3 regions of the Caballeronia sp. PC1 genome follow, and region 2 is predicted to be linked to each of the others. Evidence: riboswitches for the same ligand, from Rfam matches in the RefSeq annotation. Region 2 holds a riboswitch; each other region holds the start of a gene.
The links. A riboswitch is a leader RNA that binds a small molecule or an ion and turns the genes downstream of it on or off. The one in region 2 is predicted to bind glycine.
Positions count from the first base shown of each region.

Region 1 (4,024 bases), on a different contig from region 2:
CTATGCCTACGAGCGAGTTGAAAAATGTCGGTCGTTCGGCCGCGATCGCCGCGATCGAGCGGGAAGAGACGCCGAGATTCAAGGCGCCGGCCGCCTTCGCGATAGCAATTGCTGGTCGAAGATGCGACGCGCCGTCCGCTCGGTGCAGGACTATTGTATGACCTCCCGGATCGAGCACGGCTACGCATAGCGGCTTCAGTCCTTTTTCGGCACCGGCCTTGAGAGTGCGAAGTGCAATATTCTGGGCTTGCTTCAAGCTTAGGATCATTCTCGAAATCCTTCTGATGAATAATGTGGATCGAAGCTACGCGGCGAAGTCGCTGTCCAGGCGCATGGCGATCATCTCGGCAGTTGCAGCGGAAAGCGTCCAGCCAAGATGGCCGTGGCCGGTGTTGTAGTAGACGCCACGCACTCTCCCCGGCCTGACAACAGGCAGCATATCGGGCGTCATGGGGCGCAGGCCTGCCCATGGGGTGACGCTGTCAGTATCCATTTTGGGGAACAGGCGTTCCGACCAGCGCAGCAACGGGCGGATCCGGTCAGCGCGAATATCTAGGTTGAACCCATTGAACTCTGCGGTGCCGGCCACCCGGAATCGATCTGGACCGAGGCGGCTTGTGACGATCTTCGCAGCGTCGTCGAGCAGGCTGACACTCGGTGCAGCTGTTCGGCTCTGCTCGTCTCTCAAGTTTACAGTGATGGAATAGCCCTTCACCGGATAAATGTTTACTTTCTCGCCGAGCTTTCTGGCGATTTCTCGGCTTTCAACCCCTGCGCAGACAACGATGGCATCAGCTGTCTGAGAGGCGATCGGCCGACCACTCTCGTCATCGGTCAAGCTGATGGTACAAATCCGGTTCTGTATCTCCACTCGCCGGACAGCAGCTCCAAACTTGAAAATCACGCCTCGGCGTGCACACGCATCTGCGAGCCCGCGTGTGAACTTGTGGATGTCGCCCGTGGCGTCCCCCGGGGTGAAGAATCCGGCGTGAAGAGCGCCTTGCAGGCTCGGCTCGATCGCGCGCATTTCTCCAGCTGACACTGCGTGCCTTTCGAGCCCGCCCTTGAGGAGGAGGGCGTTGCCCACTTCGGCAGCACGAAACTCCTGTTCATTGTGGTAGAGATGAAGGATTCCGCATCGCTTCAGATCGAAATCGATGCCCTCTGCTTCCGCAATGGTGAACATATGCCTTCGCGCGTCGAGTGCGAGACGAACGGTCGCGATCGTGTTTCTTTCGTGCCGAAAGATATTGCCGCAAAACTCGGCGAGCCACCCGTATTTGTGAAGGCCGGGCTTGAGGTTCAGCAACAACGGCGCGTCATTTTTCAAGAGCCATCTCATACCCTTTGCGATGGTGGCCCAGCTGTTCCAGACTTCGGCATTGCTTGCGGAGAGCTGGCCACCGTTGGCAAATGAGGTGACCATCGCCGGATAGCGGCGACGATCGTAGACGGTGACTTCATGACCGCGGACAGCCAAGCTGTAGGCGGTTGTTACGCCGGTAATGCCGGCGCCGATGATGCTAATACGTGCCACTGGGAGCCGCTCCCCAAAAGGTGGTGGATGCGCCCCATCTGTCCGCTGTGCCTGAGATCGCTATCCCGTCGGCGGGCACCCAGGCGGGCGCCACTCTCCAGATATCTTGATGCCCTGCGGTCCTTTTGCCTGAGAGTTTCCGGGGCGGTTGCTCCTTCGGCGCCGGCGAACGGTCTCTCCCGCAATGGCAAGTCTGGCCTGCCTGGAAATGTGCGCTCAAGTCAATTCGGACGACCGAGAATGACGAAACCGCAAACGTCCTTCACATATCGTCAAAAGCAGCAGCTCCATGCCGATGCGAAGGATAAGGTTCGAAGGAAAATTCCGAACAGTTCCGAGGCTTATAATGCTTTCAAAAATTCGAGGCAGCGCGTCCGAAGCGCTTGAGGGTTTGCTGTTCGACGGAATGTCGATCATGTCGGGTGGCTTTGGCCTTTGCGGAAACCCGGAGAACCTTATCGCGGAGCTTTATCGAAGCGGTACCCGAGGGCTTACAGTGATTTCGAACAACGCGGGCGCAGAAGGCTTTGGTCTGTGGCAGCTGCTGCAAAGCAGGCAGATCAGTCGCATGATCGCATCGTATATTGGCGACAATCGTCTTTTTGAGCGGCAGTTCCTGGATGGTGACATCGAACTTGAGCTGAATCCGCAAGGTACGTTAGCCGAGCGCATTCGCGCCGGCGGCGCCGGCATTGCGGCATTCTATACCCGGACCGGGGTAGGAACCGTCGTCGCGCAAGACAAGCCTGTCGAAACTTTCGACGGCGATGAATATATTCGAGAGCGCTGGCTGAAAGCTGATCTTTCGATAGTCAAGGCTTGGCGGTCTGATCCCGAAGGCAATCTGGTTTTTCGAAAGACAGCGCGGAATTTCAACCCGATCATGGCGACAGCCGGACGGGTGACGGTCGCCGAGGTCGAGGAGATCGTGCCAGCTGGCGCCATCGACCCGGATGAAGTGCATACGCCCGGCATTTACGTCGATCGGATTGTTCGAGCGACGGGCCTCGAGAAGAAGATCGAAAAGCTGACGATTCGCGCTCTCGGAGCCTGCATGATGGCTTGGTCGCGCGATCAGATGGCAGCGCGCGCTGCTCGAGAACTCAAGGACGGATTTTACGTAAATCTCGGAATCGGCATCCCTACGCTGGTTGCCAACCATGTCCCCGAAAACGTGACCGTCACGCTGCAAAGCGAAAATGGCATGCTCGGAGTGGGCCCTTACCCGTTCGCTGATGAAGCTGATGCAGACTTGATCAATGCCGGCAAGGAGACAGTCACCACGCTGCCGACTTCGAGTTTTTTCTCGTCTGCCGACAGCTTCGCCATGATCAGGGGCGGGCACATCGACATGGCCATCCTGGGAGGCATGCAAGTCGCGTCGAATGGCGACCTCGCCAACTGGACCATTCCGGGCAAGATGGTGAAGGGGATCGGAGGAGCGATGGATCTGGTTGCAGGCGTCAAGCGGGTGGTGGTCGTCATGGATCATACGTCCAAGGATGGCGCGCCCAAGATCGTCCAGAAATGTACTCTGCCCCTGACCGGCAGGTCGGTGGTTGATCTGATCATTACGGACCTCGGGGTGATGGAGTTAGACCCGCAAGCCGGAGTGCTTGCGCTGCTCGACATGGCACCATCCGTCTGCGTCGAGGAAATCGCTTCCAAGACGAATGCCCCTCTCTTTCTGGGCAAGCTCCGGGAGAATTGCCTGTGACAACGGACATCGCATATGCGCCTGACGACGCGGGCTTGCCACCACTCCTCTACCCAGAGTATCGCTCGACCGGATTGCGTAGTCCGCGTCACCCCTTGGTCAACGCTCCGCAGACTTTGACTGAGGTGAGCGGCCCCAGCGGTTGCTGGAGCGCTCTTATGGGTCAAGCCGAGGTAGACCTAACGTCGCAACATGGATCTGCTCCCCATGGCCAGCGCATCCGCATCTCTGGCAGGGTGCTGGATGACAGTGGTCGTCCGGTACCAAACACCATCGTCGAAATCTGGCAGGCGAACGCGGCCGGGCGGTATATCCATCGCAACGATAATTGGGACGCGCCGCTCGATCCGAACTTCACCGGAGCTGGTCGGGTGATTACCGATGATCAGGGCTGGTATTCCTTCACGACCATCCGGCCCGGAGCTTACCCTTGGGGTAACCATCACAATGCATGGCGCCCGGCTCATATTCACCTGTCGTTGCTTGGCCCCGCCTTCGCCACTCGTCTCGTCACCCAAATCTACTTTCCTGACGATCCATTGATCGAGATCGATCCGATCGCGAATGCGGTTCCGATGCCGTATCGCAATCGCCTCATCTGCCGGTTTGATATCGACACGACCATCGCCAACTGGGCGCTCGGATACCGTTTTGACATCGTGCTGAAGGGGGCAATGCAGACGCCCTTCGAGGGTACTGCCAATGGATAACGACTTGGAAAAGCGTAAAGCGTCTGCGCGGTTCGATAACCAGGATCCTCGATTATTCGG
Region 1 covers NZ_JAJUBH010000002.1:1,287,846-1,291,869, reverse strand. The annotation lists gene LY284_RS21955 (heme-binding protein) at 1-256, opposite strand, end outside; gene LY284_RS21950 (D-amino acid dehydrogenase) at 305-1,537, opposite strand; glycine riboswitch at 1,645-1,729, opposite strand; partial or broken gene LY284_RS21945 (CoA transferase subunit A) at 1,884-2,579, shown strand; gene LY284_RS21940 (3-oxoacid CoA-transferase subunit B) at 2,595-3,254, shown strand; gene pcaH (protocatechuate 3,4-dioxygenase subunit beta) at 3,251-3,964, shown strand; gene LY284_RS21930 (hypothetical protein) at 3,957-4,024, shown strand, end outside.
Region 1: linked by a shared signal. The riboswitch ahead of LY284_RS21950 (D-amino acid dehydrogenase) and the one ahead of LY284_RS07710 (D-amino acid dehydrogenase) in region 2 are both predicted to bind glycine.

Region 2 (4,024 bases):
TCAAGGCGCCGGCCGCCTTCGCGATAGCAATTGCTGGTCGAAGATGCGACGCGCCGTCCGCTCGGTGCAGGACTATTGTATGACCTCCCGGATCGAGCACGGCTACGCATAGCGGCTTCAGTCCTTTTCGGCACCGGCCTTGAGAGTGCGAAGTGCAATATTCTGGGCTTGCTTCAAGCTTAGGATCATTCTCGAAATCCTTCTGATGAATAATGTGGATCGAAGCTACGCGGCGAAGTCGCTGTCCAGGCGCATGGCGATCATCTCGGCAGTTGCAGCGGAAAGCGTCCAGCCAAGATGGCCGTGGCCGGTGTTGTAGTAGACGCCACGCACTCCCCCGGCCTGACAACAGGCAGCATATCGGGCGTCATGGGGCGCAGGCCTGCCCATGGGGTGACGCTGTCAGTATCCATTTTGGGGAACAGGCGTTCCGACCAGCGCAGCAACGGGCGGATCCGGTCAGCGCGAATATCTAGGTTGAACCCATTGAACTCTGCGGTGCCGGCCACCCGGAATCGATCTGGACCGAGGCGGCTTGTGACGATCTTCGCAGCGTCGTCGAGCAGGCTGACACTCGGTGCAGCTGTTCGGCTCTGCTCGTCTCTCAAGTTTACAGTGATGGAATAGCCCTTCACCGGATAAATGTTTACTTTCTCGCCGAGCTTTCTGGCGATTTCTCGGCTTTCAACCCCTGCGCAGACAACGATGGCATCAGCTGTCTGAGAGGCGATCGGCCGACCACTCTCGTCATCGGTCAAGCTGATGGTACAAATCCGGTTCTGTATCTCCACTCGCCGGACAGCAGCTCCAAACTTGAAAATCACGCCTCGGCGTGCACACGCATCTGCGAGCCCGCGTGTGAACTTGTGGATGTCGCCCGTGGCGTCCCCCGGGGTGAAGAATCCGGCGTGAAGAGCGCCTTGCAGGCTCGGCTCGATCGCGCGCATTTCTCCAGCTGACACTGCGTGCCTTTCGAGCCCGCCCTTGAGGAGGAGGGCGTTGCCCACTTCGGCAGCACGAAACTCCTGTTCATTGTGGTAGAGATGAAGGATTCCGCATCGCTTCAGATCGAAATCGATGCCCTCTGCTTCCGCAATGGTGAACATATGCCTTCGCGCGTCGAGTGCGAGACGAACGGTCGCGATCGTGTTTCTTTCGTGCCGAAAGATATTGCCGCAAAACTCGGCGAGCCACCCGTATTTGTGAAGGCCGGGCTTGAGGTTCAGCAACAACGGCGCGTCATTTTTCAAGAGCCATCTCATACCCTTTGCGATGGTGGCCCAGCTGTTCCAGACTTCGGCATTGCTTGCGGAGAGCTGGCCACCGTTGGCAAATGAGGGTGACCATCGCCGGATAGCGGCGACGATCGTAGACGGTGACTTCATGACCGCGGACAGCCAAGCTGTAGGCGGTTGTTACGCCGGTAATGCCGGCGCCGATGATGCTAATACGTGCCACTGGGAGCCGCTCCCCAAAAGGTGGTGGATGCGCCCCATCTGTCCGCTGTGCCTGAGATCGCTATCCCGTCGGCGGGCACCCAGGCGGGCGCCACTCTCCAGATATCTTGATGCCCTGCGGTCCTTTTGCCTGAGAGTTTCCGGGGCGGTTGCTCCTTCGGCGCCGGCGAACGGTCTCTCCCGCAATGGCAAGTCTGGCCTGCCTGGAAATGTGCGCTCAAGTCAATTCGGACGACCGAGAATGACGAAACCGCAAACGTCCTTCACATATCGTCAAAAGCAGCAGCTCCATGCCGATGCGAAGGATAAGGTTCGAAGGAAAATTCCGAACAGTTCCGAGGCTTATAATGCTTTCAAAAATTCGAGGCAGCGCGTCCGAAGCGCGCTTGAGGGTTTGCTGTTCGACGGAATGTCGATCATGTCGGGTGGCTTTGGCCTTTGCGGAAACCCGGAGAACCTTATCGCGGAGCTTTATCGAAGCGGTACCCGAGGGCTTACAGTGATTTCGAACAACGCGGGCGCAGAAGGCTTTGGTCTGTGGCAGCTGCTGCAAAGCAGGCAGATCAGTCGCATGATCGCATCGTATATTGGCGACAATCGTCTTTTGAGCGGCAGTTCCTGGATGGTGACATCGAACTTGAGCTGAATCCGCAAGGTACGTTAGCCGAGCGCATTCGCGCCGGCGGCGCCGGCATTGCGGCATTCTATACCCGGACCGGGGTAGGAACCGTCGTCGCGCAAGACAAGCCTGTCGAAACTTTCGACGGCGATGAATATATTCGAGAGCGCTGGCTGAAAGCTGATCTTTCGATAGTCAAGGCTTGGCGGTCTGATCCCGAAGGCAATCTGGTTTTTCGAAAGACAGCGCGGAATTTCAACCCGATCATGGCGACAGCCGGACGGGTGACGGTCGCCGAGGTCGAGGAGATCGTGCCAGCTGGCGCCATCGACCCGGATGAAGTGCATACGCCCGGCATTTACGTCGATCGGATTGTTCGAGCGACGGGCCTCGAGAAGAAGATCGAAAAGCTGACGATTCGCGCTCGGGAGCCTGCATGATGGCTTGGTCGCGCGATCAGATGGCAGCGCGCGCTGCTCGAGAACTCAAGGACGGATTTTACGTAAATCTCGGAATCGGCATCCCTACGCTGGTTGCCAACCATGTCCCCGAAAACGTGACCGTCACGCTGCAAAGCGAAAATGGCATGCTCGGAGTGGGCCCTTACCCGTTCGCTGATGAAGCTGATGCAGACTTGATCAATGCCGGCAAGGAGACAGTCACCACGCTGCCGACTTCGAGTTTTTTCTCGTCTGCCGACAGCTTCGCCATGATCAGGGGCGGGCACATCGACATGGCCATCCTGGGAGGCATGCAAGTCGCGTCGAATGGCGACCTCGCCAACTGGACCATTCCGGGCAAGATGGTGAAGGGGATCGGAGGAGCGATGGATCTGGTTGCAGGCGTCAAGCGGGTGGTGGTCGTCATGGATCATACGTCCAAGGATGGCGCGCCCAAGATCGTCCAGAAATGTACTCTGCCCCTGACCGGCAGGTCGGTGGTTGATCTGATCATTACGGACCTCGGGGTGATGGAGTTAGACCCGCAAGCCGGAGTGCTTGCGCTGCTCGACATGGCACCATCCGTCTGCGTCGAGGAAATCGCTTCCAAGACGAATGCCCCTCTTTCTGGGCAAGCTCCGGGAGAATTGCCTGTGACAACGGACATCGCATATGCGCCTGACGACGCGGGCTTGCCACCACTCCTCTACCCAGAGTATCGCTCGACCGGATTGCGTAGTCCGCGTCACCCCTTGGTCAACGCTCCGCAGACTTTGACTGAGGTGAGCGGCCCCAGCGGTTGCTGGAGCGCTCTTATGGGTCAAGCCGAGGTAGACCTAACGTCGCAACATGGATCTGCTCCCCATGGCCAGCGCATCCGCATCTCTGGCAGGGTGCTGGATGACAGTGGTCGTCCGGTACCAAACACCATCGTCGAAATCTGGCAGGCGAACGCGGCCGGGCGGTATATCCATCGCAACGATAATTGGGACGCGCCGCTCGATCCGAACTTCACCGGAGCTGGTCGGGTGATTACCGATGATCAGGGCTGGTATTCCTTCACGACCATCCGGCCCGGAGCTTACCCTTGGGGTAACCATCACAATGCATGGCGCCCGGCTCATATTCACCTGTCGTTGCTTGGCCCCGCCTTCGCCACTCGTCTCGTCACCCAAATCTACTTTCCTGACGATCCATTGATCGAGATCGATCCGATCGCGAATGCGGTTCCGATGCCGTATCGCAATCGCCTCATCTGCCGGTTTGATATCGACACGACCATCGCCAACTGGGCGCTCGGATACCGTTTTGACATCGTGCTGAAGGGGGCAATGCAGACGCCCTTCGAGGGTACTGCCAATGGATAACGACTTGGAAAAGCGTAAAGCGTCTGCGCGGTTCGATAACCAGGATCCTCGATTATTCGGTCAAACTCCTTGGCAGACTGTAGGCCCCTTCTTCCACTACGGTCTGCCTTGGAAAGGCGGCGCTGACTTGGTGGGACTGTC
Region 2 covers NZ_JAJUBH010000001.1:1,600,162-1,604,185, reverse strand. The annotation lists gene LY284_RS07715 (heme-binding protein) at 1-100, opposite strand, end outside; partial or broken gene LY284_RS07710 (D-amino acid dehydrogenase) at 226-1,458, opposite strand; glycine riboswitch at 1,566-1,650, opposite strand; partial or broken gene LY284_RS07705 (CoA transferase subunit A) at 1,867-2,516, shown strand; partial or broken gene LY284_RS07700 (3-oxoacid CoA-transferase subunit B) at 2,516-3,154, shown strand; gene pcaH (protocatechuate 3,4-dioxygenase subunit beta) at 3,170-3,883, shown strand; gene pcaG (protocatechuate 3,4-dioxygenase subunit alpha) at 3,876-4,024, shown strand, end outside.

Region 3 (4,024 bases), 1.2 Mb from region 2:
CAGCTTCTTCTCGAACAGCTTCGGATTGTTCGCGATGACGTTGTTCGCCGCCGTCAGAATCCGCACCGTCGAGCGATAGTTCTGCTCCAGCTTGATGACATGCAGCTTCGGAAAATCCTTGCCGAGCTGCGCGAGATTTTCGATGGTCGCGCCGCGCCAGCCGTAGATGGCCTGATCGTCGTCACCCACGGCGGTGAACGCCGCGCGCGGACCGGCCAGCAGCTTCACCAGTTCGTACTGGCACGCGTTGGTGTCCTGATACTCGTCGATGAGCAGATAACGCAAGCGGTTCTGCCACTTGTCGCGCACCTGCTCGTTCTCCGCGAAAAGCTGCGCGGGGCGCAGGATCAGATCGTCGAAATCGAGCGCCTGATACGCGTGCAGCGTCGCGGCATAGCTGCGATACACGATCGCCGCCTGATGCTCGTCCTCATTCGCGGCGAGCACGGACGCCTGATCGGGCGAGACCATCGCGTTCTTCCACAGCGAAATGATCGACTGGATCTTGCGGATCAGACCCTTGTCGGTCGTGCCGAGCTGCTCCTGGACCATGCCGAAGCAGTCGTCCGAATCCATGATGGAGAACTGCGGCTTCAGTCCGACGTGCTCCGCTTCCTGCCGCATGATCTGCACGCCGAGCGAGTGGAACGTGCAGATCGTCAACTGATTGACCGGAATCTTGCGGCCTTCCTTGCCGGGCGTCGTGAGCGTCTTGCCTTCGAGGAGCTTGCCGGTGCGCTCGCGCATTTCGAGCGCGGCCTTGTTCGTGAAGGTGAGCGCGGCGATGTGCTTCGGCTCGAAGCCGCGCCCTTCGATCAGATGCGCGATCTTCTGCGTGATCACGCGCGTCTTGCCGCTGCCCGCGCCGGCGAGCACGAGACAGGGACCATCGAGATAGCGCACGGCTTCGCTTTGCGCGGCGTTCAGACCTGCGGACATCGTGTTGAGCTTGGAAATTTGGCGCGCGCGGCGAGGCCGGCGCATGGAGGAGAGCGCGATGTTAACACGATAGAACCGGCGCGGTTCCGGCCCTCGTTCGTGCCACAATATCCGATCGAATTCACGACAGGACGCTGCCCGCATGAGCACACCACTTAAAGTTGGCGTAATGGGCTATGGCCTCGCCGGCGCGACGTTTCACGCGCCCGTCATCGAGCACTGCGGCCGGGCCGAAGTCGCGGCCATCGCGACGAGCCAGGCCGAGCGCGCGCAGGCGGACTATCCGAACGCACGCATCGTGGCGGATTTCGACGCGCTCGTCGGCATCGACGAAATCGAGGCCGTGGTCATCGCGACGCCGAACGACACGCACTTCGATCTCGCGCATCGTGCGTTGTCGGCGGGCAAGCATGTCGTCGTCGATAAACCCGTGACGCTGTCCGCGCGCGACGCCCGCACGCTCGCCGATCTCGCGCAGCAACGGGGCTTGCTGTTCGCGCCGTTCCACAATCGCCGCTGGGACGGCGATTTCATGACGGTGCGCGCGCTGATCGAGAGCGGGCGGCTCGGGCGCGTCACCCATTACGAATCGCATTTCGACCGGTTTCGCCCGAAGGTGCCGCAGCGCTGGCGCGAGGAGGCGGAGCGCGGCGGTGGCTTGCTGTTCGATCTGGGGCCGCATCTGATCGATCAGGCGCTGACGCTGTTCGGCGCGCCGCAGACGGTCACGGCGTTTGTGAAGGCGCATCGCGATCACGCGCACGCGCCGGATTACGTGCATCTCGTGCTCGGCTACGGCGACAAGGAAGTGATCCTGCACGCGAGCGCGCTCGCGGCGCTGGAGCCGCCGCGTTTCGCGATCCACGGCACGCGCGGCAGTTACGTGAAAAACGGGCTGGATACGCAGGAAGACCAGTTGCGCGCGGGCATGCGGCCGGGCAATCCTGAATTCGCGAAGAATCCGCCGGGCTTGCTGCGCGAAGTCGATGGCGATCTCGATCTGCGCCACGAATTCGCGACGAAAGACGGCGCGTATGTGGAGTTTTATCGCGCGCTGGCGGCGTCGATTCAGGAGGGCAAGCCGTTCCCGGTGTCGCCGCAGGACGCGGTGGATACGATGACGATTATTGAGCTGGCGATTGAGAGTGATCGGGAGGGGAGACGGGTGGTGTTCGAGCGGCTCGGCTGAATCCCTGCCGGCGGGTGCGCGCCGTCCATCGGATGCCCCCGAATCCGTTTGACAACCCGAAATCGGTCGCGTAAATTCTGCCGCACGCGTCGGGAGAGCGCGTGGCCTGTCGTCGCAACGAAAAAGGCCGCGCCGCCGAAGGGGCATACCCGCAAACTCTCAGGCAAAAGGACCGACGGCGTCGAGGAACGAAGTTTTCTCGCACTCTGGAGAGCGGCAGCGGCTTCATCGAAGCCAGTTGCCCACCGAAGGGGCGCGCGATGAATCGCAGCACGACCGTGCACGGTTCGCGCAATCTCTCAGGTACCGAGGACAGAGGGGTCACGCATCGCAACCGCTCGCGGCATGAGCCTTGCGCGCTGCTTCCGGCAGCACGAAGGCGCATCCGATAAGCGAATACTGCGCTGCGTGGCCTTTTTTGTTTCGCGAACCGAGGCCCCGATGACTTCACTTCAACAGACGCCCCTGCACGCCGCCCACCTCGCGCTCAACGCGCGCATGGTCGATTTCGGCGGCTGGGACATGCCCGTCAACTACGGTTCGCAGATCGACGAGCATCGCGCGGTGCGCACCGACGCCGGCATGTTCGACGTGTCTCACATGCGCGTCGTCGATTTCGAAGGCGAGGCCGTCCGCGAATTCTTCAGGTACGCAATCGCCAATAACGTCGATAAGCTCACGACGCCCGGCCGCGCCCTCTATTCGTGCCTGCTCAACGGCAACGGCGGCGTCATCGACGATCTGATCGTCTACTACTTCTCCGAAACGAGTTTCCGCGTCGTCGTGAATGCGGGCACGGCGGAGAAGGACATCGCCTGGTTCGGTCAGTTGAATGCCGAGGGCGAGTTCAATCTTTCCATCACGCCGCGCCGCGATCTCGCGATCATCGCCGTGCAGGGCCCGAACGCGCGCGAAAAAACCTGGCAAGTGCTGCCCGACGCGCGCGCGCAAACGCAGGACATCAAGCCGTTCAACGCCGTCACGGTTCAGTCCGCGACATTCGGCGAACTGATGCTCGCGCGCACCGGTTACACCGGCGAAGACGGTTTCGAGATCGTCGTCCCGGCGACGCATGTCGAAGCCCTGTGGAACGCGCTCGCCGATGCAGGCGTGAAGCCCGCCGGCCTCGGCGCGCGCGACACGCTGCGTCTCGAAGCGGGCATGAATCTCTACGGGCAGGACATGGACGACGACGTATCGCCGCTCGACGCCGGCCTCGCGTGGACCGTCGATCTGAAAACGGAACGCGATTTCGTCGGCCGCAGCGCGCTGGAGGCGAACGGCTCGAAGGCGGGCTTCGTCGGGCTCGTGCTCATCAAGGAAAACGGCAAGGCGGGCGGCGTGCTGCGCGCGCATCAGAAAGTCGTGACGCAACAAGGCGAGGGCGAGATCACGAGCGGCACGTTTTCGCCGTCGATGCAGGAATCGATCGCGTTCGCGCGCGTGCCGACGGGTGTTGCCGCGGGCGACACGGTGCAGGTCGTCATCCGCGACAAACAGCTTCCCGCGCGCGTGGTAAAACTTCCGTTCGTGCGCAACGGCAAGGTTCTGGTCGAACTTTCGTAACGCCGTCGCGCCCGTTCCCTCCTATCAAGAAACTCACGAAAGAACCACGCAAGGAGCATTCAATGAGCATCCCGGCCGATCTGAAATACACCGAATCGCACGAATGGGTCCGCACCGAAGCCGACGGCACGCTGACCGTCGGCATCACCGATCACGCGCAGGAAGCGCTCGGTGACATCGTGTTCGTCGAACTGCCGGCCGCGGGCAAGACCGTCGCGGCGGGCGATGCGATCGCCGTCATCGAATCGGTGAAGGCCGCCTCCGATATCTACGCACCGGTCTCGGGCGAAGTGGTCGCGTCGAACGATGCGCTCACGTCCGCGCCGGATC
Region 3 covers NZ_JAJUBH010000001.1:2,840,613-2,844,636, forward strand. The annotation lists gene LY284_RS13565 (UvrD-helicase domain-containing protein) at 1-939, opposite strand, end outside; gene LY284_RS13570 (oxidoreductase) at 1,082-2,128, shown strand; glycine riboswitch at 2,209-2,313, shown strand; glycine riboswitch at 2,325-2,454, shown strand; gene gcvT (glycine cleavage system aminomethyltransferase GcvT) at 2,570-3,694, shown strand; gene gcvH (glycine cleavage system protein GcvH) at 3,757-4,024, shown strand, end outside.
Region 3: linked by a shared signal. The riboswitch ahead of gcvT (glycine cleavage system aminomethyltransferase GcvT) and the one ahead of LY284_RS07710 (D-amino acid dehydrogenase) in region 2 are both predicted to bind glycine.